4 regions of the Lacrimispora sp. 38-1 genome follow, and region 4 is predicted to be linked to each of the others. Evidence: riboswitches for the same ligand, from Rfam matches in the RefSeq annotation. Region 4 holds a riboswitch; each other region holds the start of a gene.
What was found. A riboswitch is a leader RNA that binds a small molecule or an ion and turns the genes downstream of it on or off. The one in region 4 is predicted to bind thiamine pyrophosphate.
Positions count from the first base shown of each region.

Region 1: it holds a riboswitch for thiamine pyrophosphate, as region 4 does, so the genes downstream of both, thiC (phosphomethylpyrimidine synthase ThiC) here and thiT (energy-coupled thiamine transporter ThiT) in region 4, are expected to answer to the same signal.
Region 2: it holds a riboswitch for thiamine pyrophosphate, as region 4 does, so the genes downstream of both, thiS (sulfur carrier protein ThiS) here and thiT (energy-coupled thiamine transporter ThiT) in region 4, are expected to answer to the same signal.
Region 3: it holds a riboswitch for thiamine pyrophosphate, as region 4 does, so the genes downstream of both, thiM (hydroxyethylthiazole kinase) here and thiT (energy-coupled thiamine transporter ThiT) in region 4, are expected to answer to the same signal.

Region 1 covers NZ_JBANEW010000066.1:23,359-30,945, reverse strand. Annotated here, with positions in the region: gene thiW (energy coupling factor transporter S component ThiW) at 1-219, opposite strand, end outside; gene thiC (phosphomethylpyrimidine synthase ThiC) at 245-1,552, opposite strand; TPP riboswitch at 1,638-1,746, opposite strand; gene trpA (tryptophan synthase subunit alpha) at 1,805-2,578, opposite strand; gene trpB (tryptophan synthase subunit beta) at 2,571-3,755, opposite strand; gene V7D18_RS19565 (phosphoribosylanthranilate isomerase) at 3,701-4,384, opposite strand; gene trpC (indole-3-glycerol phosphate synthase TrpC) at 4,371-5,177, opposite strand; gene trpD (anthranilate phosphoribosyltransferase) at 5,174-6,193, opposite strand; gene V7D18_RS19550 (anthranilate synthase component II) at 6,208-6,777, opposite strand; gene V7D18_RS19545 (anthranilate synthase component I family protein) at 6,777-7,587, opposite strand, start outside.
Region 2 covers NZ_JBANEW010000099.1:250,128-257,714, forward strand. Annotated here, with positions in the region: gene V7D18_RS26795 (DNA/RNA non-specific endonuclease) at 1-1,317, opposite strand, end outside; gene V7D18_RS26800 (PHP domain-containing protein) at 1,782-2,564, opposite strand; gene V7D18_RS26805 (hypothetical protein) at 3,128-3,373, opposite strand; gene V7D18_RS26810 (GNAT family N-acetyltransferase) at 3,647-4,075, shown strand; TPP riboswitch at 4,770-4,889, shown strand; gene thiS (sulfur carrier protein ThiS) at 4,946-5,140, shown strand; gene thiF (thiamine biosynthesis protein ThiF) at 5,142-5,783, shown strand; gene V7D18_RS26825 (thiazole synthase) at 5,807-6,580, shown strand; gene thiH (2-iminoacetate synthase ThiH) at 6,592-7,587, shown strand, end outside.
Region 3 covers NZ_JBANEW010000043.1:203,941-211,527, reverse strand. Annotated here, with positions in the region: gene thiD (bifunctional hydroxymethylpyrimidine kinase/phosphomethylpyrimidine kinase) at 1-422, opposite strand, end outside; gene thiE (thiamine phosphate synthase) at 419-1,057, opposite strand; gene thiM (hydroxyethylthiazole kinase) at 1,044-1,868, opposite strand; TPP riboswitch at 1,938-2,045, opposite strand; gene V7D18_RS09315 (HD domain-containing phosphohydrolase) at 2,082-4,688, opposite strand; gene V7D18_RS09310 (helix-turn-helix domain-containing protein) at 4,871-5,776, opposite strand; gene V7D18_RS09305 (aldo/keto reductase) at 5,839-7,008, opposite strand; gene V7D18_RS09300 (RbsD/FucU family protein) at 7,268-7,587, opposite strand, start outside.
Region 4 covers NZ_JBANEW010000055.1:145,959-153,545, forward strand. Annotated here, with positions in the region: gene V7D18_RS14810 (DUF6320 domain-containing protein) at 1-66, opposite strand, end outside; gene V7D18_RS14815 (response regulator transcription factor) at 138-836, opposite strand; gene V7D18_RS14820 (helix-hairpin-helix domain-containing protein) at 857-1,483, opposite strand; gene V7D18_RS14825 (DMT family transporter) at 1,585-2,010, opposite strand; TPP riboswitch at 2,172-2,270, shown strand; gene thiT (energy-coupled thiamine transporter ThiT) at 2,300-2,971, shown strand; gene V7D18_RS14835 (cation-translocating P-type ATPase) at 3,057-5,702, opposite strand; gene V7D18_RS14840 (four-carbon acid sugar kinase family protein) at 5,998-7,257, shown strand; gene V7D18_RS14845 (sialidase family protein) at 7,363-7,587, shown strand, end outside.

The sequences.
Region 1 (7,587 bases), on a different contig from region 4:
TGCCATGGCAACTCCGTAAGCAGGACCTAAAAATACCCCTGCCAGTACATTTACCAGGTGCTGAATCGGGAAACATTTGGAGGCTCCGATGGGAATGGAAAAGCCGGAGAGCGAAACGGTGAGTGCTACCAGCATTCCGCCAGCCGCCAATTTTTTTATGGTAACTCCTGCAGAGGTCTGAGTGACAGCAGCTTTATTTAAATTTGTTTTCGGATTCATGATTTTTTCTCCTTTTAAGTCAATATCATTCGTCATAGATGTTGACAATCTCTCCGTCTAAAATCCGGTTCATATTTTTCATAGCGCAGAAATTACCGCACATGGAACAGGTATCTTCTTTTTCCGGTTTGGAAGATGCACGATACCTTCTTGCTTTTTCCGGATCAATGGACAGAGCAAACATTGCTTCCCAGTCCAGCCGTTTCCTTGCATCACTCATCTGGTAATCCCATTCTTTCGCACCCTTGATGCCTTTTGCCAGATCAGCAGCATGGGCTGCAATCCGGGCAGAGATAATGCCTTCCTTCACATCATCTGCATCAGGAAGCCTTAAATGTTCCGCAGGGGTCACGTAGCAGAGGAAAGAAGCTCCGGCAGCAGCAGCTATGGCCCCTCCGATGGCTGCGGTAATGTGATCATATCCGGGAGCAATGTCAGTGACGAGAGGCCCCAGTACATAAAAAGGTGCACCCTTACAGATAGTCTGCTGGATTTTCATATTGGCGGCGATCTGGTCCAGGGGCATATGTCCTGGTCCTTCAATAATTACCTGTACATCCTTTTCCCACGCACGGCGGGTCAGTTCCCCAAGGGTAACCAGCTCTTCAATCTGGGAAATATCAGAGGCATCCGCAATGCAGCCAGGTCGGCAGGCATCTCCAAGGCTTAATGTCACATCATGTTCCCGGCAGATTTCCAGAATACGGTCATAATGCTCATAGAATGGATTTTCATTTCCAGTCATCTCCATCCAGGCAAAGATGATGGAACCGCCTCTGGATACAATATTAGTCAGGCGTTTTGCCTCTTTAAAACGGTGCGCTGTCTGCTTGTTGATGCCTACGTGAATAGTCATGAAATCCACTCCGTCAAGGGCATGCATTTCCACAATCTGAATCCATTCTTCAGAAGTTATCTCCTTAAGAGGCTTATGATAATAAACAACGGCATCGTAAATGGGCACCGTTCCAATCATGGCCGGGCATTCTCCTGTCAGCCGTTTCCTGAATTTCCTTGTATCTCCGAAGGAACTTAAATCCATAATGGATTCAGCCCCCAGTGAAACCGCATCCTCTACCTTTTTTAATTCCAGATCCATGTCATTTAAATCTCTGGAAGTTCCAAGATTTACATTGATTTTTGTTTTCAGCATGGAACCGATGGCGTTTGGCTCCAGGCAGGTATGGTGTTTGTTGGCAGGGATAACTGCCTTACCTTGTGCAATCAGCTTTATAAGCTCCTCCGGTTTAATCCCTTCTTTTTTCGCTGTGATTTCCATTTCCCGCGTCATAATGCCTTTTCTTGCGGCATCCATCTGTGTGGTGTAATTCATATGTAGTCCTCCTTCATTATTTGGAGGGATTTACGGCTCTGGACAAAAAAAGAGCCCATACCAACAGGTACAGGCCCAGATCAATACATCCGTCTCGTATAAATCCCTACGTTGGCATTACCCAAATCAGGTTATAAAGGTCGAAGTTTGATAACTTCCTCTCAGCCCGCATACGAGCTCCCTCTTGTGGCACTAGTGTAGCACCGGTCTAAATGAATGTCAAGTGGAATTTGCTTAATCAAAGTGGGAGGATCAATCAGTTATTGCAGATTTCATCTCTCTTATGTAGCTGCAGATCGGTTCCACACAGTCTTTTCCATGCATGGCAGCCAGCTTCACAATGGCGCTTCCCACGATAATACCATCTGCATATTTACTTAATTCCTTCGCCTGTTCCGGTGTGGAAATTCCAAAGCCTATGGCACAGGGAATATCTTTGGAATTCTTTACAAGAGAAACCATATCTCCGATGTCAGAGGTGATTTCCTTTCTCACACCTGTTACGCCCATGGAAGAAACACAGTAAACAAATCCCTCTGCTTCTGAAGCAATGGCCGTAATCCGTTCCTTAGAAGTGGGAGCGATCAGAGAAATTAAGTCAATCCCGTACTTTTGGCAGATGGGATGAAGTTCATTCTTTTCTTCAAAAGGCATATCTGGCACGATAAGAGCATCGATGCCGCATTCTGCCGCATTTTTAATGAAACGCTCGCTTCCATATACAAATATGGGATTAATGTAAGTCATAAATGCCAGGGGCACATTTGTTTTTTGCCGAATGCGTGTGACAGTTTCGAAAATTTTATCTGAGGTAGTGCCGGAGGCAAGGGCGCGCTGGTCAGCTTCCTGGATCACGATTCCCTCTGCAACCGGATCAGAAAAAGGAATTCCCAGTTCTATGATATCGGCACCTGCCTTAGCCATGGCAGGAACCAGCTGCTCTGTAATTGCAAGGTCCGGGTCACCGGCTGTAATAAACGGGATAAATGCTTTCCCTTTTGCAAATGCTTCACTGATTCTACTCATAGATTTCTACCCCCTTGTAACGTGCAATTGCGGCCACATCCTTGTCTCCTCGGCCGGATAAGTTAATGACGATAACCTGGTCCTTTCCCATGGAAGGTGCAACTTTTCTGGCATAAGCCACGGCATGGGCGCTTTCAATGGCTGGTATGATTCCTTCCTTCCGGGATAAATATTCAAATGCATCTACCGCCTCGTTGTCGGTAACAGGAACATAATCTGCTCTTCCGGTATCAAACAGTGCGGCGTGCTCCGGTCCGATTCCCGGATAGTCAAGTCCTGCTGAGATGGAGTAAACCGGAGCGATCTGTCCGTATTCATCCTGGCAGAAGTAGGATTTCATACCATGGAAAATACCCACGGTTCCTGTGGAGATGGTGGCAGCATTTTTATCTGTATCAATGCCGTGTCCTGCAGCCTCACAGCCCACCAGCTTAACAGAGCTGTCTCCAATAAAATCATAAAACAGGCCCATGGCATTGCTGCCTCCGCCCACACAGGCGATCAGCATGTCGGGAAGCTTTCCTTCTGCTTTTAAGATCTGCTCCCTGACTTCCTTTCCGATGATGCTCTGGAAGTCCCGCACAATGGTGGGAAATGGGTGAGGTCCCATGACGGAACCCAGAACGTAGTGGGTATCCTCCACCCGGTTGGTCCATTCCCGGAGAGTTTCATTTACCGCATCCTTTAAGGTCTGCGTACCGCTGGTAACTGGATGAACCTTTGCACCCAGAAGCTCCATACGGAATACATTTAATGCCTGGCGGTCCGTATCCTCTTTTCCCATGAAGATTTCACATTCCATCCCCATTAAGGCTGCGGCAGTAGCAGTAGCCACTCCGTGCTGGCCTGCACCGGTTTCTGCGATGACACGGGTTTTTCCCATTTTTTTTGCAAGAAGAACCTGACCAAGTGCATTGTTGATTTTGTGGGATCCGGTGTGGTTTAAATCTTCCCGTTTTAAATAAATCTTTGCACCGCCAAGATCCTCTGTCATTTTCTCTGCGTAGTAAAGCAGAGAAGGTCTTCCTGTGTAGGTTTCATGCAGTGTCTTTAACTCTGCCAGAAATTCTTCATCCTGCATACAGGCATTGTAGGCTTTCTCCAGTTCCGTCACTGCATTCATCAGCGTTTCGGGGATAAATTGTCCGCCGTGCTGTCCAAATCTTCCTTTTGACATGATTTTCCACTCCTTACTGTTTGTATGATTTTTTTTATTTTTTCCGGGTCTTTTTTGCCATTTGTTTCAGCCAGACTGCTGACATCCAGACAGAATGCTTTGGTTTTAAGAGCTTCCTCTATGTTTTCCATGCCGATTCCCCCTGCCAGAAACCAGGGTTTTTTAATCGCCGGAATCATGTTCCAGTCAAAACATTTCCCGCTTCCGCCCTGAATTCCCCTTACATAGGAGTCCAGAAGAAGATAGTCTGCAGAAAGCTTTTCCGCTTCTGAAATATCAGCCGCGGACTGGACACGGATTGCTTTAATAATGGGGACCGGACGGTCTAATCTGTTTTTCAGTTCCAGAATATCCGTCTCATGTTCCTCCCCGTGAAGCTGAATCAGCTGAATAATGTTACTTTTTACCAGGGAAATGATCTCGTCTGCCGGACTGTTTACGAAGACTCCTACAGCCGGAATTTCAGGGAGCAGATCATTTCTTAAGAATTCAGCCTGCCTGAAATTCAGCTGCCGCCTTCCTGGTGCAAAAACAAAACCTGCGTAATCCGGCTGATAGGTGTTGACGGCAATCACATCTTCTTTTCCTGTGAGGCCGCAGATTTTAATTTTCTTTTCAAAATTCATCATTGGCCGCTTTCCTCATTTCCTGAAGAATCTTTTTCTTGTCAGGAGAGCGCATCAGGCTTTCTCCGATTAAGACTCCGTTTACACCTGCCTGATACAGCCGCTTTACATCGTCGGGGGTCTGTATTCCGCTTTCAGCAATGAATGCGGTTCCTGCAGGCACAAGGCTTCTTAAACGGATGGAATTTTCAAAGTCAACCTCGAACGTCTTTAAGTTCCGGTTATTGACTCCGATCAGCCGGGCTCCTGCAGAAAGTGCGCTGTGGATTTCTTCCTCATCATGAGCTTCGACAAGAGCGCTGAGTCCAAGGCTGTCACTGATTTTTAAGTATTCTTTCAGCTGTCCGGTATTAAGAAGAGTACAGATAAGAAGAACTGCCGAGGCGCCAAGCACTTTCGCTTCCAGTATCTGATAAGGATCTACGGTAAAATCCTTTCTCAGAAGAGGAAGGGAAACAGACTTGCTGATTTCGGTTAAATATTCCCCTTTTCCCAGAAAGTATTCCGGTTCTGTCAGTACGGAAACGGCATCTGCGCCAGCTGCTTCATACTCCATGGCAATTTCCCTGTAAGGAAATTCCGGTGCAATCATCCCTTTTGAGGGAGAGGCACGCTTTACTTCGCAGATAAAGGAGATTCCGGGAGAGGTAATCACCCGCTCAAAAGAGAAATCAGATTCCCTCTGTCCTGCGTCAAAGGCACTGTATGCCATCTTTTCCATCTTACTGAGCGGAATCGTTTTTTTCGCCTCCTCCGCCCGCTTTTTTGAGGCTGCGGCCAGGGTATCAAGGATCATAAAGCCACCTCATTCACTGCTTTTACAAATTCTTCCAGTTTTGCAGCTGCTTTTCCGGAATCAATTAAGTCGGAAGCAGTCTGAATGCAGTCGGATATGGTGCAGTTGTCAATGCCAAGATAAAGACTGAGGGCGGAATTTAAAACCACAATATCCCGTTTTGGACCGCGAAGTGTTCCCTCTAAAATTTCCTTTGTAATTTTGGCATTATCGGAAGGAGTTCCGCCCAGTAAGTCGGAAAGGCTGCTGCGGCTTAGGGAAAACTGCTCCGGAGTAATTTCATATGAAATCAACTCCCCGAAACGGATTTCGCAGACGTGGGTTGGACCCGTTACGGTTGCTTCGTCCAGTCCGTCTGATCCGCAGACAACCAGCCCCCGCTTCACTCCTAAGTTGCTTAATACCTGGGCAAGTGGTTCCACCAGCTTTTTATCGTATACACCTAAAAGCTGCATGGTGGCGCCTGCAGGGTTTGATAAGGGTCCAAGAATGTTAAATATGGTACGGACTCCAAGCTCTTTTCTGACAGGACCTGCATACTTCATGGAAGAATGATGAACCTGTGCGAAGAGAAAACACATTCCCGTCTCCTTTAAAACCTTTGCCGACTGTTCTGCCGTGAGATTTAAGTTGACTCCCAGCTGCTCCAAAACGTCCGCAGCGCCGCTTTTGCTGGAAACGCTTCTGTTCCCGTGCTTTGCAACCGGAACACCTCCTGCAGCCACTACAAAGGCGCTGGTAGTGGAGATATTAAAGGTTCCAACCTCATCGCCTCCTGTGCCTACGATATCAATAACCGGAAAATCCGGTTCCAGCTTCATCGCCTTTTCTCTCATGACTGTGGCGCAGGCGGTGATCTCATCAATCGTCTCACCCTTCATACGAAGAGCCGTTAAAAATGCTGCCATCTGGGCCGGAGTAGTTTCCCCGCTCATAATTTCATTCATAACCTCTCTTGCAGCCTGAAAGCTCAAGTCCTGTCCTTCAATTACATTGTGGATTGCTTCCTGAATCATTGGGTTTGCCTCCTTTATATAATAGTCAGAAAATTTTTTAAAATGGTCATTCCATCTGGTGTGAGTATGGATTCCGGGTGAAACTGCAGTCCGTAGACCGCATACTCTTTATGTTTTACTGCCATGACTTCACCGATGGAGTCAGTTCCGATCACTGACAGGCAGTCCGGAAGGGAGCCCTTTTCGGCAATCAGGGAATGATATCTGGCAGCAGGTATTGTATCTGGAAGCCCCCTGAATATGGGATCTGAGGTATCAATGTCAATCAGGCTCTGCTTCCCGTGCATCAGTTTTTTTGCGTGGGTGATATTCGCCCCGTATACTTCACAGATGCCCTGGTGTCCCAGACAGACACCAAGAATGGGAACAGTTCCGGAAAGTTCCTTTACCACCGTTTCGCACACACCCGCATCCTTTGGATATCCAGGACCTGGAGAGAGTATAATATGGGAGGGATGTAAGAGACGGATTTCCTCCACAGTCAGTTCATCATTTCTTATGACTTTAATATCCGGTTCAATGGAACCGAACAGCTGGACCAGATTATAGGAGAAGCTGTCATAATTATCAATCAGCAGTATCATCAGTCATTCACCTCCCCAGCCGTTTCAATTGCGTGGATTACAGCCTTTGCTTTGTTTCCTGATTCTTCATATTCCAGCTCCGGAACACTGTCAGCCACAATTCCGCCGCCGGCCTGAACGGTTACCGTTCCATTTTTCTTCACAGCCATTCGTATGGCAATGCAGGTATCCATGTTTCCGGTAAAATCAATGTATCCCAGCGCGCCCCCGTAGATACCTCGTGGTTCCCGCTCCAGTTCCTCGATAATCTCACAGGCGCGGATCTTCGGTGCACCGGAGAGAGTGCCTGCGGGAAGTACCGCTTCAATTGCGGAGAGTCCGTCACAGTCTGATCTTATGTCTGCCTCCACCTGGGAACAGATGTGCATGATCCTGGAAAAACGGTGGATCATTTTATATCCGGTAACCTCTACGGTGGAAAACTTAGCGATTTTCCCTAAGTCATTCCGTCCTAAATCCACAAGCATATTGTGCTCGGACAGCTCCTTTTCATCGGCAAGCAGCTCTTCTTCCAGCTGTCGGTCTTCCTCCTCACTGCTTCCCCGTGGTCTGGAACCGGCTACGGGGAAGGTAGTCAGTCTGCCGTCTTTTAAACGGACTAAAGTCTCAGGAGAAGTGCTGATAATCTCTGTCTCATCCATGTGAAGATAGACCATGTAAGGGGAAGGGTTGGTGGTCCTAAGCACCCGGTAAGCATTTAAGAGGCTGTCGTGATATTCGCTTTTAAACTGTCTGGATAAGACAGCCTGAAAAATATCTCCGTCCACGATGTATTCCTTCGCTTTTTCAACCATTTGGCAGTATTCCTCT
Region 2 (7,587 bases), on a different contig from region 4:
GTTTTTATAAAGTTCATTTCCGCATTGATATTTACGGTCTATTCTTGGGTCATAACGCCACTTGGATCTTTTTTCTTCTTTTAATTGTTTTCCATCAATATCAACAACTGTATAGAACGCTAAGCGTCTTGATTTGCTAATCATGATTGAAAAATGTGTGTAATTTAAAATTTTCTCACCACTCACGGTTTCTGCGATATCCTTTTCTAAATCAGCCCGTATCTTAGGCAATGGAATCTTATGATTTTCCCCAAGAAAGTTTATATCATGCCCATTTAAATCAATATATCTATCTAAACTAAAGTCTTCAGCTACAATATCTTCCTCATTATTAGTATTTGTAATGCCGTCTGTCGTTTGATTTAACTGAACATCAATATCTTTTCCTAAATTTTCAATCAGTTTTTGTTGTTTATCATTCAGTAAATATTTATTTTGCTCTATATATTGTAAAATACTGCTAATACGGATCCCTTCATTTGCAATATAATTTCCTGGATTTTGGGGATCTTTTATCCCCGCATGGTGAAGCGCTACCACTTCCCAGGAATCATTACAAACAACCGAACCTGAGGACCCCTCATTTGTATCCGCTGTGTAATGTATAAAATGATCAAACATATCAATAATTTCATTTTCTCGTAATACAATGGATTTATACCAACCATTGGGATGCTGAATGATAGATACATATTCCCCTAATAATGCTTTTCCTGTTTGTTTAATTAATGGTAAATATCCGAAATCATTGATGTTAACACTGGATAATGATATTTCTTCAATTGCAATTAATGTAAAATCCAGTTCTACATCAGTCATAAAAAAAGTATCTGGTCTCAATTTGAACTTTTCAGTTTTACGTTCTATAAAATTTAAATCTTGTTCATAATTAAATTGAGCAATACTATTTACTGAAATTTCTAAATTAGGCAGGACATGATTATTTGTAATTAGTAAAGTGGGTGAAACCATAAAGCCAGTTCCAAACCCCAATAATCTACCGTTATGATCATTAATTATAATCCTGCATACGGATTTAGCAGCTATAAGACCTTTCTCCAGATAATGAATTGGAAACATATCATTATTTCCAACTATAGCCTCTAATGAATATAAATCTTTAGGGTTGATCATTGCCTTTCTGGCTGCAACACGATTTGGTGAATCAATTTCCAGTGGATTATGAGTTCGTAGTTTAAAAAGTGTATTTTCTCTCGGTATCATTCTGCTAACATATCGTTTTAATGCTAATTGCTCTTCTATACTGCTATCAAGTTTAATCGTTTTATTAACTTCAAAATTATGGATATTCGACATTGGATAGTTTTTTCTCCTTTATACTTTTATTAATTTGATACAACATAATTATTTCCATCATTAATTTTTATTATTCGTTTATATAAAAATAATTATTAAAAAGAAGTCCACTTTTCTTAAGCCTTCCTAATGCGTCTGAAATTCCATTGGAGACAGTTTTTCTAATTTTTTCTTTCCACCATTACTACATATTGTTAATAAAAAAGCGACAAAACTATACTGAATTGTTTTGTCGCTTTTTGGAGTTTTGTCGTTTTTACATAATTGCGACAAAACCCTCTCAACCCTTTGTTTTCAATACTTCCCAGACTTCCGTAGTTTTGTCGGAAATTTTTCACACCTTTTACAAGTTTGTTTTTTTGTTTATTGATATAGTCAAAGTCTGTTCCATGTAATTGGCAGACACATAGAAAGGATGGTTTTCAATCTCTGATACTGGTTACACCGTTGCACCTAGTTTGCACCTAATTATTTCTTAAACAATTGTTAAGTTCTAGTATTCTATCACCAACATCTTCAGGGCAATGAGCATCCGATGCTGTAATGATTTTGACATTATTATTACTCATTATTTTTAGCATTTCTTCATCCATACCTAGTGTGGCTGTATTAGGACAACGTCGAAATACTCCACTATTTTGTTCTGCGTACATATCATTTTTAGAAAGCTCCATTGCTAAACTAGCGTAGTATTCTGTTAGAGAATATGATGGTTTATGTCCAAAAAGTTTAATCGCATCGGGATGAGCTATACCGTCATATATGCCACTTTTAGCAAGTGAAACAGATGTTTCAAAATATCTATGGTATATTTCATCGACATTAATTCCATTCCAATGCTCCTCCTTATGGTCAAAGGCAAAATCATCAACAAAATGAACGCTACCTAGCAAAAAATCAAAATCTTTATCTTTAGTTAATTCTACAACTAAATCTTCAAACTCTTTGAAATAGCATATCTCAAGACCAAACTTAATCTTAACAGGGAATTGATTGTTTCTAATTTGCTTGATTAGTGACAAATATTTTTCCAGTTTCAGAACTCCTGCTTTTCTGTGAAACCATGTATCTACATAATTGCTATAAGCACAAACAGAATCGTACATAGGAACAAATTCTTCAAACCGATAACAATGCTCAAGTAGCCAAATCTCATCTAATTGCTTTTCAACTGCTTTGTTAACAAATTGATTTACCCATTCATACGTATATTCTCCTCGTTCAATATGAATATGACCGTCTACCATACTGCCACTTCCTTATCTGATTTTTTGTTAGAGAAAATAACTTCACAAATAAAATATTCAAATATCCAGTCGGGCAATTCCTTATGCCACTTATCCTTTTAGCAAACTACGTTTTGTCGCTTTTCTAATCTCCTGCTTGCCTCATTACTAGATATTTTAATGCAAAAACGACAAAACCATGCCTATTCGATTTGTCGTTTATAGGGTTTTGTCGTTTTTAAATTATCTGCGATAAAACCATTCCTACCCAGTCTTTATAAGGGTTCCCGGACTTCCGGAGTTTTGTCGGTAATTTTTCGGTTATATTTACTACTATTTTGTCGTTTTTCTGTATATTTCCCAGATAACACAAAATTCTTATTCAGTACGTAACCACCCAGCAGGCTGCTTTCTATCTGCACCAACATAATAGAAAGTCCAGATAATGGGGATTTATATTAAGTATATTATACAGCACCTTTTTATAAAATTCCACATGAAACGCTGTTGAATTTACGCAAACAATATCCTTACGTTTTATAAATAGAAAAAATGGTCTCCTTGATTTTTCAAATAAAAACAACTTATTCATACCAGTCAATCCAATTCTCACCGCAATATTCTTCTATAAGTTTAACAACTCTACTAATATATCTTTTAGATGAATCCGTTTCATTATTTGCCGGATACCATAAATTGACTTGGCCAAATCCAAATTTATTTTCTTTTGTCCTTGGTGCCCACCATTCGGTCTTTTTAAATCTAACACTTCTGGAGAGTAAGACAACATTCTCTTTTTTTGCTAAAATATTGTATAAATTAGTAAACACTTTACCATCTTCATGCTGTAGCTTTACTGCCTGATGATTTCGAAAGACCGTGGCATACTTATACCATCCAACATATTTTGATGTTTCTCTTTATCCCGGCTTATGGCTATCTGGAAGAGAAAATAAACTATTTTGTTTTCAGGTTTTTGGTATTAGTTAAATTAGAATTTAACGTATTAGTGTACATTGAAAACTTAATATTGATAGTTAGCAGGTTTGATGATATTCTACTTATAAAAAGATTATTACACTGGTTTTATGGAGGTGACAAAAATGTCTATAACTATTTATAATGATTGTGATGAACAAGAGTTTTTTAATTCAGTTCGTATAAATGGAATGCTTGAGCACAATATGAAAAAAACAAACGGTAAATTAAAAGTACCAAATATAGAGTTTACAAATATAGCACGAAATGAAAAGGAAGTTATTGTGGGAGGTGTATCGGGATCTACTTATCTCTCATCCTTAGAAATAGAGGTTCTTTGGGTGCAGGAAGCTTATAGAGGACAAAAAATAGCATCACGTTTATTGGAAGTAATTGAACATCAAGCAAAAGCCTCCGGATGCCAGATTGCTCACCTGACGACATATTCTTTTCAAGCTCCACTTTTTTATCAAAAGCAAGGATATGTTATTTGTGGGGAAGTCAACGGTTTTCCAGATGATATCAGACTATATACATTAAAGAAACAGTTATAATTTATAGTAAATATTATGAGCATAATGTAAGGCCAATAAAATTGAATATGTAAAGAGAATTCCTAACTATCAGTATAAACTGGTAGTTTTTTATTGTAGTTAATCCAGAAAACTGAAATTTAAAGGAGGTATTATGATAATTTTTAAAATGTTTATAGGATTTATCTGTTTTGCGTTTCTCTGCCTGAAACTTCCTGCCATTTAGTTTGGTCATTTTATGGTATTCCTTAGGTGGAAATTGATTGATCTGCGTAAGAAATTAAAGTTGGAAAAGCAAGGAATCGTTGTCTTTTCGCCCCTTTGGGCTTAAAATGTTTTGCGGCAGGCAGGGAGCCGGGAAAACCATGACTATGGTGTGGTATTTAGTACCAGAATGCACCTTTGGAGAGCTTAAGTGATCTGTTAAAATACCACAATTGTGATGATGGTATGAAATTTGCAATTGATGAAATACAGAACGAATTCTCTTCTGCTGTTACAAAGGATTTCCCGGAAACTTTGTTAAGTGAAATTTCAATGCAACGTAAGCAGAAAATAACCATTTTATCATCTTCACAGGTGTTTACCCTTGTTGCATCTCTCCCGGCTTCTTCCTCTGATGCACCTGAACGGAAATGCAGCATTCAAAATAAATCTCTTTTTCCTTTTATTTGTCTTGCATAATCACACGTATAGTAGTATTATTATTCATAACAATTTAATACCGGGGAGCTTGCGGGTGTTTTTACCCAAACAGGCTGAGAGGAAGGTGTGACTTTCGACCCATTAACCTGATTTGGATAATGCCAACGTAGGGACGACTGAATTTATAAGTAATATGGGAAGTTGCCAATCAGGCAGCTTCCTATTTTTTTAAGGAGGATTAAAATCATGATAAAAATCAATGGCATTTTTCATGAAGCAGCAGGAAAAACTCTGGCAGAATATCTGGCAGGTACCAGATACAATCCCAAGCGGATTGCTGTTGAATGGAACGGAGTAATCGTTACAAAAGAGCATTATGAGAAAACAGTACTTCAAAATGGTGATGTTGTTGAGGTAGTCAGTTTTGTAGGAGGAGGTTGATATGAACAACATTCCTACAATGGATGAAATGAGGAGAGCTCTTGACAATCGGAACGGAAAGTCTTTGCAGGATAAGTTCGCAAGCTCCACTGTCGCTATCTGCGGGCTTGGAGGTCTTGGATCAAATATTGCTGTTTCCCTTGCCCGTGCAGGCGTGGGCAGGCTGATTCTGATTGATTTTGATAAAGTGGATGTTTCTAATCTCCACCGCCAGCAGTATAAGGCTTCCCAAACCGGTTGTTTCAAAACAGAGGCTCTTGCTGCAAACTTAAAGGAAATCGCACCATATATAAGAGTCATCACACATACCAGGAAAATCGATGAGAATAACTTTAATGAAATGCTTTGTAATGCGGATATCATTTGTGAGGCCTTCGATGGGGCTGAGGCTAAAGCTATGCTGGTAAACAGTGTGCTGGAAAAGATGTCTGAAAGGTATCTGATCGCCGCTTCCGGAATGGCAGGAATTGATTCCGCTAACGTTGTAAGAACCAGAAGAATTACAGATCATTTCTACCTCTGTGGAGATGAAGTTAGTGATGTAGAGGATAATATTGGACTTATGTCCTCACGAGTCATGTTGTGCGCCGCACATCAGGCACATATGGTGCTCCGCATTCTTGCAGAAAAATATGAAGCTTGAATTACAGAAAGAAGGTAGACATTATGCAATCAAACGACAAACTGATTATTGGCGATCAGGAATTTAGTTCCCGGTTCATTCTGGGTTCCGGAAAATATTCCCTGAGCCTGATTGAAGCAGCGGTAAAGGATGCCGGTGCAGAAATCATTACCCTTGCCGTTCGCCGAGCCAATACGAAAGAACAGGAAAACATTCTGGATTACATTCCGAAAGGGGTCACACTGCTTCCCAATACTTCCGGCGCAAGAGATGCCGGGGAAGCAGTGCGAATCGCCAGGCTTGCAAGAGAATTAGGGTGCGGTAACTTTGTGAAGATTGAAATTATGCGGGACTCCAAATATCTGCTGCCCGATAATCAGGAAACCATCAAGGCCGCAGAAATTCTTGCAAACGAAGGATTTGTGGTTTTGCCTTATATGTATCCCGATTTGAATACAGCTCGTGATCTGGTGAGTGCTGGTGCTGCTGCTATTATGCCGCTTGCTTCTCCCATCGGCTCCAACAAGGGACTCGCTACACGGGAGTTTATTCAGATCTTAATAGATGAGATCGATCTTCCAGTCATAGTTGATGCCGGCATTGGCCGGCCTTCCCAGGCTTGTGAGGCAATGGAAATGGGCGCCGCGGCAATTATGGCAAATACTGCTCTTGCTACAGCCGGGAACCTCCCTCTGATGGCATCTGCATTTCGTCAGGCAATCGATGCGGGAAGAAAGGCATATCTTTCTGGTCTTGGAAGAGTTCTTGTACGCGGAGCAGCTGCCTCCGACCCTCTGACCGGTTTTCTGCATAACTAGGGGGGCATTATATGGAAAATAAATTTTTGGTTGATTCTGAGTATTTGTCAGAAGCCGTTCTTGAGAAGAAACATCTACTGGAAACGGATCCGTCATGCCGCAAAAATCACATGGAGTATCTGCCTGGAATGGAACAAATTCAATCCGGTATCTGCGAAAAGGTTATATCTCAGATGAAGTCCTATGACTACTCCCAATATACTGCAAAAGATGTTATGTCAGCATTGGATCATGAGATTTGTTCGCTGGAAGATTTCAAAGCGCTGTTATCACCTGCGGCAGAATCCTTTCTTGAGCAGCTGGCCCGCAAAGCGAGACTGGAAACCAGCAGGCACTTTGGCAATACAGTATATCTTTTTACTCCGCTGTATATTGCAAACTATTGTGAAAACTACTGTGTGTATTGCGGATTTAACTGTTATAACCATATCAGACGTATGAAGCTGAGCATGGAGCAGATTGAGCATGAAATGAAGATTATTGCAGACAGCGGTATGGAGGAAATCCTGATACTTACAGGAGAAAGCCGTACTCAGAGTGATGTGGCCTACATTGGTGAAGCCTGTAAGCTGGCCCGGAGATTTTTCCGCATGGTTGGATTGGAAATATATCCGGTAAATACAGACGAGTATCGGTATCTCCACCAATGTGGAGCAGACTATGTAACGGTGTTTCAGGAAACCTATCATGCAGATAAATACGAAACCATACATTTATATGGGCACAAGCGGGTGTGGCCCTATCGTTTTGATGCGCAGGAACGAGCTCTCAGAGGCGGTATGCGGGGCGTAGGATTTTCTGCATTGCTGGGCCTTTCCGATTTTCGTACGGATGCACTTGCCAGTGCACTTCACGTGTATTATTTACAAAGAAAATACCCGCATGCAGAAATGTCCCTTTCCTGTCCCAGACTTCGCCCCATCATTAATAATGAGAAAATAAATCCTATTGATGTGGGTGAAAAGCAGCTTTGTCAGGTCATCTGTGCTTACCGCATTTTTCTGCCG
Region 3 (7,587 bases), on a different contig from region 4:
GCTTCCGGAATATTCGGTGTGACAAGAAGGGCCATAGGCAGCAGTTGGGTAACAAGCGCATCCATCGCCTTTTCAGAAAGCAGTTTCGAGCCGCTGGTTGATATCATAACAGGATCAACTACCAGATTTTTCACGCTGTATTCTGTCAGCTTTCCCACAATCGTCTCTATAATCCCGCTGTTTGAAACCATACCGATTTTAACTGCATCCGGAATAATGTCTGTAAAAATACAATCCATCTGCTGTCCTGCAAATTCAGGTGTCACATCCATAATTGATGTAACACCTGTGGTATTCTGGGCGGTCAGAGCCGTTATTACACTCATTCCATATACCTTGTGGACAGTCATTGTCTTTAAATCTGCCTGAATACCGGCGCCTCCGCTGCAGTCGGAGCCCGCAATCGTCAAAACCTTTTTCATAAAACCGCCTCCTTTGCCAGGGATAAAAGGGACTTCACTGCCTGTTTCTTATCCCTGGCAGCAAACACTGCGGAAATCACGGCTACTCCGTCAATATTGCTCCCTTTCAGCTTTAAGATATTATCCTCATTAATTCCTCCTATGGCAATGACCGGAATGGATACGGAACTGCAGATTTCTTTTAAAGTCTCAAAGGAAACGGGGCTGGCATCGGTTTTTGTAGAAGTTTCAAAAACTGCTCCCACCCCGATATAATCTGCACCGTTTTTTTCAGCCAGAAGTGCCTGTTCTTTTGTCTGGGCGGATACTCCAAGTATCTTGTCATCTCCGATCAGTTCCCTGCATTTTTTTGCCTCTAAGTCCTTCTGGCCTACATGAACCCCGTCTGCTCCCACAGCCAGAGCAACTCTAATGTTGTCATTGATCACAAAGGGAATTCTATACTTTGATGTAATTCTTCTAATCTCCTTCCCTTCGGCTACAAAGCTGTCAAAATCAAGATTTTTTTCCCTCAGCTGGATAAAGGTAGCACCAGTTTCCAGGATTTCCTCCACCTGCTCATGAAGCCTGCTGCTGCCAAGCCACGTCCGGTCAGTGACCACATACAAAAGCATGTTTTCTTTAGATACATTCATACTTTGCACCTTCTTCCAGCATTTTTTCATCCAGTCCGCTCATTTCATCAATCAAAAGCATACGGTATGTACCGGTGCCTCCATGAAGCTCACACATTCTCTCATATGCCCGTTCACCGCACAAACCCATCCCGCATACGGCAGCTGCTGATGCGTTAAAAATATCACCGGGATTGGCACCAATATAGCTTCCGGTAACAGCGGAAAGCATACAGCCCGTTCCAGTCATTTTACTCATCATGGAATGGCCGTTTCTGATTGCATACACATGGGCCTTATCTGCCACCAGATCAATGGCACCAGTAATCACAATGACAGAGCCGGTTCTTTTTGAAAACGCTCTTGCAAATTCTGCCACACTCTTTAAATTCTCCTCTGTTACTTTATCAGCTTCACAGGCATCTACTCCTGAGGTTCTACCTTCTCCTGCAGCCAGAAATTTAATTTCAGATATATTTCCTTTAATCACGGAAAATTTTATCTCTTCCAAAAGCTGAAATGCTGTTTTATTCCGATATGCTGATGCCCCTGCTCCCACAGGATCCAAAACAACAGGAAGGCCGCATTTATTTGCTGTTTTTCCTGCTGCAGTCATGGACGCAGCCGTTCTCTCATTCAGGGTTCCCATATTGAGCACCAGAGCAGAAGAAATAGCAGTGATGTCACGGACCTCATTGATGTCATCCGCCATAATCGGGGATCCTCCGCTGGCCAGTATGATGTTGGCGCAGTCGTTTACAGTCACATAGTTTGTGATTGCATGAACCAGTGGTACCTTGTTTCTTACATTTGTAATGATCTGTTCAAACATTTTCTTATCTCCTTTTCCTGGTTTTGAGGGAAAAAAATGAGATATGCCAGGAAAGACATATCTCATGATATTCAGTAAGAGTGGCTGTCCCTACGTTGGCATTACCCAAATCAGGTTAAACGGGTCGAAGTTCAAAACTTCCTCTCAGCCGGGTCACCAGCTCCCCAAAACTATATTGATTTTTCTCGATTTTAACACAGCAGACATCCGAAGTCAATTCAATCCGATTACATGATTGACAAAAAAATCAACCAGCTCCGGATCAAACTGCTTTCCTGCACCCCGGATCAGTTCATTTCTTGCATAAGCAGCCGGCAGTGCCCTCCGGTAACTTCTGTCACTTGTCATGGCATCGTAGGCGTCAGCAATAGATATAATTCTAGCATACAGCGGAATATCTGTTTTGCTTCTTCCCTTTGGGTACCCCTTTCCATCCCACCGTTCATGGTGGCATAAAACAATCTCTGCTATTTCCGACATATTGGGGGAGGTGTTTAATATGCGGTATCCAATTTCTGAATGCTTGCGGATCTCCTGATATTCATCTTCTGTTAGCATACCCGGTTTATTCAGCAGCGCTTCCTGAATTCCAATTTTTCCGATGTCGTGGAGCAGCCCGGCTGCCTTAATCTTCTTAATGTCACTGTCAGGCATCCCCATCTGTCTGGCCATTGTTTCACAAAGTTCTGCTACCCTCTGGGAATGCTGTTCCTCCCTTGGATTCTTTTCATGAAGGGTGTTTAATATAATATCCAGTGTTTTGCTTCTTCTGCTGTAAGCCTCATATAATTTGTTCTGATACATCTCATCTTCTGCCAGCTTCACGGCATTTAGAACTGATAAACCAGAATCCGTTATAATGCAATAGCCGAATGAAACCGACAGCTCGATTCCATTGATGGTCTCGCCTGCACATTTTTCTTTTAATTCCCGGATATACTGTTCTGTCTCCGCTTTCTCAGTCTTTTTTAAAATAATAGCAAACTCATCTCCGCCTACACGGCTGATCAATTCCCCTTCCTTTTCAGAATCCGCCAGTATTTCAGCAAATCGTTTCAGCATATAATCTCCATATTCGTGGCCAAAGGAGTCATTTACCATCTTTAATCCGTTGAGATCGGAAAAAATAACGCTCATTGGATAATTTTCTTTCCGGTCCAGTTCTTTCGCTTTTTTATCAAAATACCTTCTGTTATGCAGTCCGGTCACCTGATCATGATAACTGATTTCTTCAATTTCCCTGATATAATTATGAGTTTCCGTTATGTTTCTGGCAATTGCAATGACTTTATCATCAAACCATTTTACAATCCTGAGTTCATGATATTCTTTGACCTGTCCACTGGTCCATTCATATTCAATCTTCTGGTTCTCTCCAGTAAGAAAAACCTGGCTGATCAGCTCACTTCCCTTTGCCGCGATGCGGCGGGGCATCACATCTTTAATATTTTTACCGATAAACTGATCCTTTTTAAAAAACAAATGATCCATATCCCCGATACCGTCTAGAAATACCCCTTCTTTGGAAATGACGAATACCGTGTCCGGAATGGCTTCCATCAGGGAATTTGCATATTTCAGACTGTGATACATCTGGGTTTCCCGCTCTGTTAAGATCTGATTCTGCCGGATTAACTGTTTCTGGGAATCGACATTCTCATTCAGAGACTGATTAAGCTTTTCACTGCTCTGCTTTATCTGCTGCTTCATTTCTTCAAGAGACTTTCCTATTAATCCGAATTCATCTGATCTTGTTACCAGCTCACTGCTCACTTTCTGGTCGAGCCGGCGTTCTCCAATGCTTTTTATTTCTCTTAAAATAGCGTTTACCGGACGGTCAATAATTCTGTCCGTGAGAATAAAAACAGTGAAAGACATAAACAGCAGAGAAAGACCGAAAATCCATATAAATGTGTCTGACAGCTGACGCAAAGGCTGATTAATGGAACTCTCCGGAATCTCAAAAACAATTTTCCAGCCCAGGTCATTGAGCGTTTTATAATACAGACTGATCTTTTGTTTATTCCGGTGATAGGAAGTGCTTCCATCCTCATTGGAAATGATTTCAGAAACTGCTAAAAGAAAGGACTGATTTTCTGAATCGTATACGCTGCCTTTTGCCTTCACCACAGCTTCGTCTTCCGCAGCAAGATAGGTTCCTTCCCTGTTAATAATATAGGTTGTACCGTCATATCTGGCAATGTAGTCTGAGATAAATTTCTGCATGGAAGACAGACCTACATCAACAGTAACACAGCCGATATATGTTCCGTTTTCGTCTGTAACAGGCTGAGAGCAGGTAATCATATACAAATTGGAGGTCTGGTCATAGTACATATCAGTCCAGACAGTTTTTTCCGTCTTTTTTGCAAGAGTGTAATAATTCTGTGAAAAGTAATCGTAATCAGAGCTGCTGTATTCGAAAGTTGGAATAATCCGGTCACCATCCCTGTACACATAGGGTCCCATATATTTTTGGGACTGATCATACAGATAAGGTTCAAACCAGAATCCAGCCCCTAAAATAAACGGATTATCCCTGACAACCGGCTCTAAAATATGAATGTAATAATCAGGGGAATAATCTTTGTACCCATTCCCCGCAAACACTGCCAGAACACGTGATATTTCAGCAGCATCATTCATGTTTTTTTCAATAATATTTTTCTGTATTTCCTTTTCTGCAGATATTCTCTCACTGGTCTCATGATCAACGATCCTCTTTGCTGTCCGTACACTTGCACTATAACTCAGCATGATGACCACACATAATACCGGAATAACGATCAGAAGCATTTTCATTCGTATATGGCTAAGCATACCATCACCTCTATCATATGTATTCTGATTCAACCCTTTTATCTGTCATCCCATTCCAGCATTCTTTCAAATATTTTAATTATATTATCGTCAGGTTGTCAAGCAGAATAAAGTTACCTGTCATAAAAAATAGTAAGCCATAAATGATTATACTTCATCTATCGCTTACTTTTAACTTTTAATCACAATCTATGATGTTTTCGATAATCCAGAGGACTGACTCCTGTCTGCAGCTTAAAAAATTTAGTGAAACTGGAAGGCTGCTCAAACCCAAGTTTACCAGCTATCTGATAAATGGGTTCTTTTGTCTTTATCAGTAATTCCTGCGCAATATCAAGTACCTGTAGCTTTATATATTCCTGAGTTGTCTTTCCGGTTTCTTTTTTCAGCATATCAGACAGATAATTGGGTGAATAGCCCATAGCTGCAGCCAGATTTTTGACACTGGGCATTCCGTTCTGTTCAATGGTCTCCTTACTGCACTGCTTCTTTAGAATCTTTTTAAAATTTTCAACTGATTCTTTACAAACTACGGTTCTGGTTAAAAACTGCCTTCCGTAATAACGTTTGGCATAGTTTAGCAAAACCTCAAGATTTGATACAATTAACTCCTTGCTGTATATATCTATATTTCCGCTGTATTCCGTCTGTATATTTTCAACTATACTTTCAATGGTATTCTTTTCAAGATCTGACAGCTGTAAAGCTTCATTTGCTTCATATTCAAAAAAGCTGTATTCAGACATCTTATTCCAAAGGGTTGTCCCTCTGATCAGATCTTCATGAAAGCAAAGCATCCAGCCGTTTGTTTTTCCATTTTCCCGTTGTTCTCCTATTGTAAGCATCTGCCCTGGTGCTGTAAAAATCAGGCTTCCTTCGTGAAAATCAAAATATTTTCTTCCATATCTCAACTCGCAGTCAGGATTGTTTTTTAAGGAAATCATATAATAATTAAGCATAAACGGAACATTATAATAATTGTCACTGAGTTTAATATTATCTAAATCTATTAATGTAATTAAGGGATGCTTCGGTTTACCATACCCTAACAATTCATGCAATAACGAAATAGAATCAACAGTTATCATATTTATTTCACCAACCAATCTTTCTAAGCATGGTTTAGTCAAATCAGCGGAAGCTTTGTCTGTTATTTATCAAACTTCATAAACCTTTTTATAAAGAACCGAAGTGGTTTATAATAAAATCCTTCCATTGATTTCGTCACCTGATTTAATTCTTCACTGATTTTTATATGCTGGGGACAATGGGATTCGCATTTTTTACATTTCACACAAAGAGAAGCGTTGTGGGGCTGGTTCTTAATGCCGGTCTGCATAATATATTTTCCAATGGCTGCAAATTTCCCTTCTATCTCCATGTCATTGTAGCAGGAAAAACAGGTCGGGATATCCACTCCTTTCGGACACGGCATACAGTAATTACAACCGGTACAGGGGACCTTAATTGTCTTATCAAGTATTTCTCTCACCTTGCCAAACAGCTTAAAATCATCTTCTGTAAAAGCATTTACTTCCGTTTCAGATGCTACTTTAATGTTTTCCTTAAGCATCTCCATGGAATTCATTCCTGAAAGCACAACAGTAATCTCCGGCTGGTTCCACAGCCACCGAAATGCCCATTCCGCCGGTGACCGTTTCACATATGCGTTGTCCCAGACGGACTCTGCCTCTTTGGGAAGATTTGTCACAAGCTTTCCGCCCCGCAGCGGCTCCATAACCATAATCGGAAGCCCCTTACCGGCAGCATATTTGATTCCTTCCATGCCAGCCTGTCTGTTTTCATCCAAATAGTTATACTGGAGCAGACAAAACTCCCATGGATAGATATCCACCAGCTGGATAAATTCATCTCTTCCTCCGTGATAAGAAAAGCCAATGTTCCTGATCTGACCTTTTTTCTTCTTCTCTTCGATCCATTCTTTGATCCCCAGCTTAACCAGGCGGTTCCATACTGTTGCATCAGGCAGCATATGGATTAAGTAATAATCGATATAATCTGTTTGAAGCCGTTCTAATTCAGTTAAAAAGATCTTGTCAAAGTCCTCATATTTTTTAATGGCGTGGGGGGGCATCTTGGTAGCAATGTTTACCCGGTCTCTGTATCCCTTGGATAGCACCCTTCCTAAAATTACTTCGCTGTTTGGATAGATATATGCCGTATCAAAATAATTAACACCATTCTCTATGGCATAAATAATCTGTTTTTCAACTTCTTTTTCATCCCGGTTAAACCTCATACAGCCAAAACCCAGTGCTGAGAGTTCGTTGTGATTTTTGGGATTGATCCGATACTTCATGCTTCATCCTCCTGGTTTACTTTTTTATTCTTATTATACCTGTTTTTGCTGCCATATCAAATAGCAAAATCCCATGATCTGTAATTGAGACAAATTCATCAGTAATTGGAATATGGTTAAAGGTAATCAATCTGCCAACTTAATAAATATTTCAAAATCCCAGCACGCTAAAAAAAGTGCGGGGCTTATATTTTCACCTCCCCCGCACTTTATGATTTCTAATACAATTTTCGCTGTATCCGTATGCATAAATCAATTGCTATTCTGTCACTACCCCTTTTTTCAAAATCACATTCGCATACAGTTCCTTTTCACCAGTCATAATGACAACAGTTGAGTCATTTTTTGTCCTGTCGTAGAAATCCCACTTATCGATTTCTTCAAAGCAGGCAGCTCCCCTCTCGTCATGCTTTGCCACAATTTCCTTATATTTGTCCCAGATCGGAGTCTTAACGTCATCTCCCGGAACCACACCCATCAGGGTAACCGGGTGATCCACATAGGTATCAAGGGGAAACAGCTGTAAGATCGCATCCAGTATTTCCGGCACTCCGTGGCCATCCATACGGATCACTTTTT
Region 4 (7,587 bases):
GACCGGAAAAATCTTTGCCGTATTATCAAGCCTTCTCCATCGTTCACCCTGCGGGCTTTTCTTCATCGTATCAGCACTCCTTAATTTAAGAAAAGGCGGATCTCTCCGGCTTCCCGGAAGAAATCCTCCTTTTTTCACTAGACGCGGAAATAATATCCCACACCCCATTTGGTATGCACATATTTGGGATCACTGGGGCTGGGCTCGATTTTCTCCCTCAGACGCCTTACATGAACGTCTACCGTACGGACATCGCCTGTGTCCATCGCCTTGTTTCCCCAAACATAAGTAAGCAGCTGTTCTCTGCTGTAAACCTTACTGGGATTGCAGGTTAAAAGTTCCAGAAGATCGAATTCCTTGGCCGTTAAATTGATCTCCTTATCTGCGATAAAGACCCGTCTGGCATCCCGGTCCAGTTTTAAATCACCGGCTGTCACCAGATGGCTGTCTTCCTTATGATCCCGTCTGCCCTTCTTGGCATTTCTCCGCATGATTGCCTTAATCCTGGCTTTTACCTCCAGAATATTAAAGGGCTTTGTAATATAGTCATCGGCTCCGTACTCCAGCCCGAGAATCTTATCCATATCATTGCCCTTGGCTGTCAGCATGATGATGGGCATCTCGGAAAACTCCCGGATCGCCTGACAAACTTCGTATCCATCATACTTTGGAAGCATAACGTCCAAAAGCACTACATCGTATTCCTTCTGCTTTGCCAGATTAATGGCTTCCTCACCGTCATAGGCACAGTCCACTTCCATACCGTCCTGCTCCAGACTGAATCTCATTCCTTTTACAATCAGTTTTTCGTCATCTACTACTAAAACACTTGCCATTTTGCACCTCTGTTTTCTATTTAAACCGTTATATCGTCTTTTATCTTCTGAAAGGCTGCCTCCTTAATCCCTGATATCTTCATAATATCTTCAATCTTCTGAAATCCGCCGTGACTCTCCCGGTAACGAATGATGTCATCCGCCTTTGCCTCTCCGACACCTCTTAAAGTCATCAGTTCTTCCTTACCTGCCGTGTTAAGATTCACCTTATGACTGCCTTCCGGTATATTTTTCAAGGAAGATGTTCCCTGATCCAAAAGCCTTTTGGCTTCCTCCTGATCCGGCACCTGAATCTTCATACCATCTTTGACCTGCTCTGCCATGTTTAACGTATCGGCAGCTGCATTCTCCGTAAAGCCTCCGGCCACCGCGACAGCCTGAAAAATACGGCTTCCCTCCTCCAGCTCATAGACTCCCGGAGAAACCACCTCTCCGCATATATGTACATAGCAAATACGTGACGGTTCTTCCGGTGCTTTCAGGGAATCCGAGGCCGGAGTTTCCTCCATTGAGGAAACAGGCGGCTCCTGAATAGAAACAAAAGCTTTTTCTTCCGGGTATATATGATTTCTGTTTAAGCCATAGCAGATGCTGCATATGATTACACATATAGCTATGGCTGCGATCTTAATCCTATGATAGTTCATGGAATCCTCCCTTTACAAAATTTTGCAAAAAAGGATCCCATCCTCAGCCCTTGTACCTATTCTACCTAAAGAAATAAGTAAATACAAGCACTATTTCCAAATTAGTTAAAGATTATAATGCCTATGATGGCTACAACTGCCCCAATCAGTTTTTTCCACTCAAATCCCACTTTTTCCACACCGAATAATCCAAATACCTCCACTGCATAAGCCACCACTATCTGGGATACTACTATAATCAGCGCGGCTTTAGCCGGACCCAAGGTCCCCATACTTTTTACAACTGTATAAGTAATGAATGCGCCTAGAATACCTCCGATCAGCATGTATTTGGGGTGAACCGTAAGAAGGGCTGAAATATCGTCCCTTCCTGAAAAATACCATAAAATCAGGCAGGTTAAAAAGGCGGTCAGCTGAACCCAGCCGGTGGACACCCACATACTTGTCTGTTTGGACACTCCCGTATTTAATACTCCCTGTATACTCATTAGCGCTCCTGATATCAGAGCTATGATAAAGCCTGTCATATACACAACCTCCGCATCTGTATTTTTAATCCGAAAAAATGCAATGATGCACTGCTTTACTAGGTTGTGCTTAATTTACTTTTTTATACTTATTTTTACAGGTTCAAATAGCTTGACAATCCCTTTTATTTCAGTTATACTCACACCGAAATGAAAAAATTATGACACGCTGGGGGAGCCTTAGGCTGAGAATGGTATTTACCTGACCCTTACTACTTGAACCGGATAATGCCGGCGGAAGGAAGCAATAGTAGTAGTCCCCTCCTGTGCATATAAAGGAGGTTTTTTAATGTCATTTTTTCTAACCTATTCTCAGGAATCCGGAGAATACTTCTTAAAACCAGGCGGATACGGTCTGGTGGTTGCTGCGCTTCTGGTGATTCTGCTTGGACTTCATCTGCTTACTGGCAAAAACCTGCCTACAAGACAGCTGAAAACCCGCCAGATGGTAACCTGCGCAGGCGCGATGGCACTGGCGCTGGTGGCTTCTTTCATCAAATTTGCCTCACTCCCGTTTGGAGGTTCCATCACACTGTTCTCCATGCTGTTCATCTGTCTGACCGGCTATATCTACGGCGTTAAGGCCGGAATCATGACAGGAGTGGCATACGGAATTCTTCAATTTATTGTGGAGCCATATATCTATGCCCCCGTTCAGTTCCTCCTGGACTATCCGGTTGCATTTGGATGCCTGGGACTTTCGGGATTATTTCATAATAGAAAGTATGGTCTGATTCCTGGTTATGTTACAGGTGTTTTGGGCAGATACCTCTGCCATGTTATATCCGGTTATATATTCTTTGCTTCCTATGCACCGGAAGGCATGAACCCGCTTTTATATACCTTTGGATATAACGCCACCTATATTGTTCCTGAGATGGTTGTTACTATAGTAATATTATATCTGCCTCCGGTCATCGAAGCCATCAGCCAGATGAAACGTCAGGCGGTAAATGGTTAAAGTTTAGCGGGGTACGTGCGCCCCTGAAGTCAGACATACAAGTGTAAAATACCGTCCATCCGGACGGTATTTTTCGTTGTTACACTTATTTCTTTTTATGCTTCAACCGTTTCATAATCTCCACAATCGGAATGATGGAAACGGAAATCAATATCGCTACAAGATATTCTACAAATGAAATATGCTCAAATGAAAATGCTTCTCTTAAAAACGGAACATAAATTACGGCAGTTGTCAAAACAAAGGATACCGCTAACGATGCGGTCAGAAAGTTATTCCGTGATTTTAATTGAAAGATGGATTCCTTTCTGGAACGCATATTAAAGGAATGAAACATTTCAAGAAGAGACAGGGCTAAAAATGCCATCGTCATACCATCGGAACTCTCCGCAATCTCCCATACTCCGCTTTCCATATAATGCCCGATAAAGTACGCAGCCAGAGTAAGGATCGCGATCATCCAGCCCTGAAATGCTGTTTCGGCCCCTATGCCATCGGAAAATACGCCATCTTTGGGACTTCTTGGAGCGCGTTTCATAATATCGCCTTCTTCTGCTTCCATACCAAGACCAATGGCAGGAAAACAGTCTGTAATCAGGTTAATCCACAACAGATGCACCGGCTTTAAAATTGTAAACCCTAAAAGGCTGGCGACAAATACGGCAATTACCTCTGCAAGATTTGAGGAAAGTAAAAACTGGATCGCCTTGCGGATATTATCGTAAATACGGCGTCCCTCTTCCACAGCGGCCACAATAGTCGCAAAATTGTCATCGGCCAGCACCATATCTGCAACATCTTTTGTAACATCTGTTCCGGTAATTCCCATTCCCACACCGATATCCGCTTCTTTAATGGAAGGTGCGTCGTTCACACCATCTCCTGTCATGGCAGTTACTTTGGAAAGCTTCTTCCATGTCCTGACAATACGTACCTTATGTTCCGGCTGAACTCTTGCGTAAACAGAATAATTCTTTATTGTCTTTTCCAGTTCTTCATCAGAGATCTTTTGAAGCTCAGCACCAGTAACCGCCATGCTTTCATTTTCAAGAATTCCAAGCTCTTTTGCAATGGCAACAGCTGTATCCTTATGGTCTCCGGTAATCATAATCGGCCGGATACCTGCTTCCTGGCATTCTGTAATCGCTGCTTTTACTTCAGGACGTACCGGATCGATCATTCCAGAAAGACCCAGGTACACCAGATCCTTTTCCAGTATTTCCGGCTCAACGGCCGAAGGAGCGCTGCCCCACTCTCTCATGGAACCGCACAAAACCCTGAGCGCATTATCCGCCATGCTTTTATTTGCTTTTAAAATGGCTTCACGCATTTCATCTGTCATATCAGCGATGCCGCCGCCTGTATAAACCCTGGTGCATCGTTTTAAAACCTCATCCGGCGCACCTTTTGTAAACTGTATCACTGTACCATTTGCTTTTTTATGAACCGTTGACATCATCTTTCTGACGGAATCAAAGGGTGCTTCTCCAATTCTTACATATTCCTTTGCCAGCTCCGGCTTTGACAAACCATTTTTAAATGCATCATTGACCAGGGCACATTCCGTAGGTTCTCCCACTGCCTGTGAACTGTCCATGTCCAATTCCGCATCACAGCACAGTGACATGGCAGTCATAAGAAGGGTTTCGTCAGAAGCAGAATGTTCCACAACCGTCATTTTGTTCTGTGTTAAGGTTCCCGTCTTATCCGAGCAGATAATCTGAGTACAGCCCAGTGTTTCCACTGCTGTCAGTCTTCTGATAATGGCGTGTTTCTTTGACATCTTTGTCACACCGATGGAAAGCAGAATGGTGACAACTGCCGCCAGACCTTCCGGAATTGCAGCTACCGCCAGAGAAACTGCAACCATAAAGGTATCAATGATCTGTTCTAAATGGATCCCGCTTCCAGACATGCCAATCCTTAATAAATCTATGGCAAACATAAGAGCACAGATTCCAAGAACCATGATGGACAGTACTTTGGAAAGCTGGTCTAATTTAATCTGCAGCGGAGTCTCTTCCTCTTTGGCTGTATTGAGCGCATCGGCAATATGACCGATTTCCGTTTCCATGCCGGTATAACATACTACAGCCTTTCCTCTTCCATATACGATAGTAGAACCAGTATAGACCATGTTCTTTCTGTCTGCCAGCGCAACCTCTCCTGATCCGTCTCCAACCACTTCCGTAATCTTGGATACGGATACGGATTCTCCGGTCAGCGCTGCTTCTTCCACCTTTAAGCTGGCAGATTCCAAAATCCTGGAATCAGCAGGTACACAGTCCCCTGCTTCCAAAAGGATGATGTCACCAGGGACAAGTTCTTCGGAGCGGACAATGATGAGTTTATCGTTCCGGATTACCTTTGATGTGGCCGCCGCCATCTCCTGTAAGGATTCAATTGCAGACTCTGCTTTCGATTGCTGATAGACTCCAAGTACTGCATTAATGATAACCACAGAAATAATAATAAGGGTATCGATCATGCTTTCGCCCGCATAAATCGAAGTTACTCCTGAAATGACCGCTGCAACAATCAGAACAATCGTCATAAAGTTAGCAAGCTCTTTTAAAAATTTTTGAATCAGACCGGGCTTTTTTCCTTCCTTCAGTTTGTTCAGCCCGTACTTTGACCTTCTCTCCTCCACCTGAGAGTCCGAAAGTCCCTGATGCGATGTCTCCAGCTGGCTTAAGACATCTGTTGATTCCATTAAGTATTCTTTCCGCATAGTTCTTCTCCCGTTATATTGTAAGTGGTAAATCCCTGTTTCCGTTCCAAATCGTTCATATTTGGAACATTTGCTTCGTCCTTTATTATACCATATTTCACATTTCTTTGAAAGCTATAAAATTATTTTGTACAAAACGCACAAAATTGCATGCGACGTTTTTATTGTGTGTTTCATAAATGAACCAAAATAGCCACTTAATTGGTTGGTGAACCCATTCCTGTATGGTATCATATTTTTATCAATCAAGGGCGTTTTGAAGAACCTGATAAAAGCAGATGGAAAAGGTAATTACATGATTAAATTATTAATAATATCAGATGATTTTACGGGCGCGCTGGATACCAGTGTTCAGTTATCAGCAAGAGGTGCAGCTGCGTATGTAACTTTGGATTTTGAGTTTAATACGTCCGATTTAACCCCCAATACTGATGTCCTGGTGGTAGATGCCGAAACCCGTCACTTAAACCAGAAGGACGCCTATGCAGCTGTGTTTTCCATAACAGAGCACGCACGAAAGTCCGGAATTCCCTATATTTATAAAAAAACAGATTCCGTCCTCAGGGGAAATATCGGAGCAGAACTTGCAGCAGTACTTACGGCCAGCGGCCAGAAACGGATTCATTTCATACCAGCTTATCCACAGATGGGGCGCACTACAAAAAAAGGAATCCACTATGCAGATGATATTCCCATTGACAAAAGCATTTTGGGTAAAGATCCCTTCGAACCGGTCCAATCCTCTGACATAACACAGATAATAAGGTCCCAGACAGATATTTCTTCTTCTATTATAGAAGATGCCGGTCAGGACTGGAGCCAGGAAGAAGGAATCCTGATTCATGATTCACAGACAGCAGAAGATCTGGAGGTGATTGCAGAAACGCTTAAAGAGAAAGGCGAAATACATCTGTTAGCCGGCTGCGCCGGATTTGCAGCACTGCTTCCAAAGATAACAGGACTTTCCGGAGCAAAACCTCAGATGCCGGAGATTTCCCCTCATCTGCTCATAGCATGCGGCAGTATTAATCCGGTTTCTCTGGCGCAATGCAGCTATGCAGCAAAAAACGGGGCGCCTCATTATCACCTCACCCCGGAAGAAAAGCTTAATCCATTGTGGGCAAAAGGAGAGGCAGCAGAAAATCTGATGAAACAGCTGCTCAAATCCTGCGAGGAGAATCCAGTCGTTATTTTCAATGCCAACGGACCAGACGAGCCTGATAAGACCTATGAATACGCGAAAGAAAAAGGGCTCGGGCTGTCACAGATCAGAACTAATGTTGTATCTGTGATGGGACAGCTGATTGAGGGGCTGATTGACCGGGGAACAGATGCAACCATTTTTCTCATGGGAGGCGACCTTCTTTACCAGTTTGTAAAACAGACCGGAATAACAGTTATATCACCTGTCTGCGAGGTTGAGCCGGGTGTTGTGCTTTCAGAGGTCCTTTATAAAGGAAAAAGGGTCACTATCATATCAAAGTCCGGAGGTTTTGGACGGGAATCACTTTTTATGGATATGTCAGAACAATTTAATAAAATAAAGAATTGCTGAATGATTTTCCGGGAAACTCTAATCAGGATATAAAAAACATTAAAATACGTGTTTCCAGCAATGAAACAATTGCCTTATATAATTATAAATCAGGAGGATAACAACATGCAATACGCGAAATTACCTGGCCTGACCTGGGACGGCACTATTTACCAAAACGATGACATGGGAATTCTGGAGGCACTCCTTCCTACCGGCGGATACCCCACCGCCCATGCTCCGGCAATGCTTCAGCTGCCTGACGGCGATCTTCTGTGCTGCTGGTTTGCAGGCACCTACGAAGGCAGCGCCGATATCCATATCATCTGCTCACTTCTTCCAAAAGACGGG